DNA from 2 places in the Uliginosibacterium sp. 31-12 genome. Region 2 is predicted to be linked to the other one. Evidence: predicted binding sites of a transcription regulator. Region 2 holds the regulator's gene; the other holds the start of a gene.

The links. The regulator FNR, encoded in region 2, switches genes on or off when oxygen is low (the NO sensors DNR and NnrR bind a similar motif). The targets are predictions, from matches to a motif close to TTGANCTAGNTCAA.
Region 1: the regulator FNR is predicted to act here: its motif matches at 805-818, upstream of Q3Y64_RS08710 (hemerythrin domain-containing protein).

Annotation. Positions count from the first base shown of each region.
Region 1 is NZ_JAUOOA010000003.1:338,973-341,150, reverse strand. Features, by position in the region: gene Q3Y64_RS08715 (DUF2249 domain-containing protein) at 64-297, opposite strand; gene Q3Y64_RS08710 (hemerythrin domain-containing protein) at 297-746, opposite strand; gene Q3Y64_RS08705 (sigma-70 family RNA polymerase sigma factor) at 951-1,472, shown strand; gene Q3Y64_RS08700 (FecR domain-containing protein) at 1,578-2,178, shown strand, end outside.
Region 2 is NZ_JAUOOA010000001.1:58,962-61,139, reverse strand. Features, by position in the region: gene hemN (oxygen-independent coproporphyrinogen III oxidase) at 1-928, opposite strand, end outside; gene fnr (fumarate/nitrate reduction transcriptional regulator Fnr) at 1,056-1,754, shown strand; gene Q3Y64_RS00275 (alpha/beta hydrolase) at 1,793-2,178, opposite strand, start outside.

The DNA.
Region 1 (2,178 bases), on a different contig from region 2:
ACTTGTTTTCGTAGGGGCGACTTCAGCCGGCCTGCCACGCGGGGTGTGCGACTGAAGTCGCACCTACGAGGTTTGTCCCGCCGCCGCGATGTGCAGGCGGAACTGCTCGTAACCCGAAAAATCCTCGCGCTTAGCCGTCCATGTCCAGCCGCGCTCGCGCAGCCAGTCGTAAAGCGGGAAGGGCTCGCGGTGGATGAGCACTTCCAGCGCTTCGCCGGCCGGCAGCACATCCAGTGCGGCCATGATTCGTTCGAAGGGTTCGGGTGGCGGCAGGCCGCGCACATCCAGTGTTTCCATCAGGCCTCCCGGCGCAGCACGATCTGTGCGCTGAGCTCATCGACGCCCGTCCCAAGGCCTTGCTGCGCCATCGGGTAGAGGATGTTTTCCTCCTTCATGTTGTGTTGCTGCAGCAGGATCAGCAGGGCTTCGCCGTAGCCGCGCACGCCGTCCGTCTCCTGTGAGGCGATGGATTCGGCCAGATCAAGCAGCAGTTCGCGCGCTTCCTCGTGCTCCATGCGCATGACGGCAGTGGGCCCGCATGTCATGCCGGAGCTGGCTTCGAAGGCCGGGAAGAGCACTTCCTCCTCGGCGGCGAAGTGGGCCAGGATGTCATGGCGCAGGGCTTCGAAAGCGGCGTTGGCGGCCTGCCAGTCGCCGCCGATGGCGCTGCGGCGCAGCGCGCCGAGCTGCTCGTCGCAATGGCGGTGATCGGTGGTGAGATAGGTCACGAAATCAGGGGAGCTCATTGTTTTATCCATTCTCTGAGTGTGGTCTGAGTATGGGAATTGCCGCCCCCGGCTGTAATTGACTCGTATCAAGCGCGTCAGCGCCGCTGGCGGCGGTGCGCGTCTCGTCGCGGCGAGGCCGACACAAGTGTGCGACTCTGTGGTTAAATGAGAATGGTTCTTGTTAAGAAATCATGAACAGCTTCAAGCTGTTTCAACTCATTCGTGGATTCTGTCGTGCTGGAGCGTTATCACCGCGAGCTGCTGAATTTCCTGAATCGCCAGGTGAGCGATCGCGATACGGCGGCTGATCTTGCGCAGGAGAGTTTCCTGCGGGTGCTGTCGGTGCAGGGCAGCGGCCAGGCCATCCTGGATGTGCGGGCCCTGCTCTATCGCACGGCCCGCAATCTGATTGTCGATCTCCATCGGCGCGATGCGGTGCGCCGGCACGAGCCCCTCGATGCCTTGCCCGAAGAGCTTCATCCGCCGGCGCCACGCCATCTGCAACCCGAAGAGGTGCTGGCCTCGCAGCAGATCATCCGTGCCTATGTGGCCACCATCGAGGCGCTGCCGCCGCGTTGCCGTGAAGCCTTCGTGCTGTCCACCCTGGAAGGCCTCAGCCATGCGCAGATTGCACAGCACATGGGGGTTTCGGTCAGCATGGTGGAGAAGCATATGGTGCGCGCAATGGTGGCCTGCAAGCTGTGTGAGCGGCAGCTGCGTGGGGCGGGCTCCGGCTGCGTCTGAGCTCGGCTATAGTCCGCCCAAAAGTACGCCCGTCTGTCGCAGGGGTGAGGAAATGCCCACCCTCATGCGTCTGCAGAACAAGAACATGTCTTCCGCCCCCTGCCCATGAACTCGCGCCCACACGACCACGCCCCCGCCGCCTCCCCGGATCCCGAAGAGGATGCGCGCGACTTCGACGCCTTTGCTCAGGATCAGGATCCGCTCGACATCGAGGCGGCGACCTGGGCGCTGCGCCGGCGCAATGGTCTGGACACAGCGGGTGAGGCTGAACTGGCGGACTGGCTGAAGGCGGATCCGCGCCATGGTGCGGCCCTTGAGGACATGGAGCACACATTCGATGAGCTGCGGCATCTGCCCGACGAGCATCTGGCGTCCCTCAGGGCCGGCCTGGGTGAGCGGGCTGCAGGCGTTCCGCCGCAGGCTCCGGCCCCGGCCTGGCCGCCTGCCTTACCGCGCCCGCCGGCTCGCAGCGGCTGGAGGGCATGGCTGCAGGGCGGCTGGTTGCCGCAGGCCATGGCGGCGGCGCTGGCCTGTGTCGTGGTGGCAGGTGCCTGGCTGGGCTGGCAGCAGTGGCAGTTGCAACCGGGCTTCGTGCAGGCCTATGCCACCGAGCGCGGGCAGCAGCTCAGCGTGACCCTGCCGGATGCGGCCAGCCAGGGCAGCACGCTGCAGCTTGATACGGCCAGCCGGGCCGAGGTGCGCTTGT
Region 2 (2,178 bases):
GGCGCCCCTCACGCTGAGCCACCGCCAGCTCGTCATCTGGCCGTGCAAAGTGGTCCATACCGATGAATACATACCCTGCAGCCCCAAGGCGCTCGATGGCAAGGGCAAGGATCTGCAGCTTGGCGTCCGGTGCAGGCAGGTCCGTCTCGTTGATCCTTCGCTGCGGCATGAAGCGACTCGGCAGATGGGCATAGTTATAGAGCGCCAGCCGATCCGGCTGCATCGCCAGAACCGTATCCAGGGTACGGCCGAAGCCCTCCACACTCTGGTGTGGCAAACCATAAATCAGATCCACACTGATCGAACGAAAACCCTCCGCACGCGCAGCATCGATCACCAACCGGGTTTCCTCGACGCTCTGGCGACGATTTACGGCCGCTTGCACCTTCGGATCGAAGTCCTGAACCCCCACACTCATGCGGTTAAAGCCTTCACGCGCGAGCAAGGCCACGGTCTCGGCGCTCACCTTGCGCGGATCAACCTCAATGGAGAACTCCCCTTCTGCCTGCAGCGTGAAATGCTGCCGGATCGCGCTCATCAGACGAAGGATCTCCTCCGGCTGCAGGAACGTAGGAGTACCACCGCCCCAGTGCATCTGGGCCACCGGCCGAGGAGCCGGCAGCAAGGCTGCCTGCATGGCCATCTCGCGTTCAAGATAGTCAATGTACTTCGCCGAACGTGAGTGATCCTTGGTGATCACCTTGTTACAGGCACAGTAGTAGCAGATGGTGTTACAGAAGGGGATGTGGAAATACAGCGACAACGGGCGAGTACCCTGCGGCGTTGAGAGGCGCGCAAGGTGCCCAACCTGGCTTTCCGGCGTAAATTCGGCCAGAAAGCGGTCTGCCGTAGGGTATGAGGTATAGCGCGGGCCCGGCACGTCAAACCGGCGGATCATGTCGGGGTCGAACTGGATCGTCTGGAGCACGATTCGATTTCTTTTGAGTTAATCAGCCAAGATCGCAGACTTATACCCCAAAAACGTTGATGCTGATCAATTCGCAGGGTACACTTCAAGGGTGGATCAAAAAGTAACCAAGCCCCTGCCCCCTGCTATGCGCATCGCCTGCAGTCAATGCAACCTGCGCGAGTTGTGCCTTGCCGTCGGTCTGGATGACGCGGATCTGCACAAGCTCGACGAACTGGTCGTGAAGCGCAAGCTCAAGCGCGGCCAGCAGCTCTACCGTGCCGGTGATGCCTTTGAGGCGATGTACGCCATCCGTACCGGATTTTTCAAGACCGACATCCTCACCGAGGAAGGTCTCGAACAAGTAACCGGTTTTCAGATGGCCGGCGAGATCTTGGGCATGGATGGGATCAGCAATGACCATCACGTCTGCAATGCAACTGCACTGGAAGACAGTGAAGTCTGCGTGATGCCCTACGATCAGCTGGAAGACCTGACGCGCGACATCAAATCGTTGCAGCAGCAGTTCCACAAGTTCATGAGCCGCGAGATCGTACGTGACCAAAGCCTGATGATCCTGCTGGGGTCGATGCGCGCTGAAGAACGTATTGCCGCTTTTCTGCTGAACCTTTCTCAGCGCATGCGTGTGCGTGGCTATTCCGCCTCGGAATTCCACCTGCGCATGACTCGCGAAGAAATCGGCTCCTATCTTGGCCTCAAGCTGGAAACCGTGAGCCGTGCCTTCTCAAAGTTCCACGACGAAGGCCTGATCGGTGTTCAACAGAAACATATCCGCATCCTTAATGCGGATGGCCTCAAGGCACTCCTGAACCACGCTCCGAGCTGACCGCTGAGTTCTCAGTGCCTGCCAAAGGCGCTGGCGTCTCAGGTTTCCAGCACGTACCGGCCAGGAGCAGCCCCAAGGCTTTTGGGTGCAAGACTCACGGCCTGCGGAGCCGGACGCAAGACTCCGGAGTGTGGCGCCAGCCAAGCCGCCCAATCCTCCCACCATGACCCAGACTGCCACTCTGCGCGGGCCAACCACTTTTCCGGTGAATCGGTACGGTGGACATGATCAGCCCGGAAGCGGCGCTTCGGCGGCGTAATCACTGGATTGACGATCCCAAGAATGTGCCCGGAACTGGAAAGCACATAGCGCTTTGGCCCGCGCACAAAATTCATGATCCGAAAAGTCTGTTTCCAGGGGGCGATATGATCATCCTCAGCCCCCACGGAATACAGGGGCTGTTCGATGCGCTCCAGATCGATAA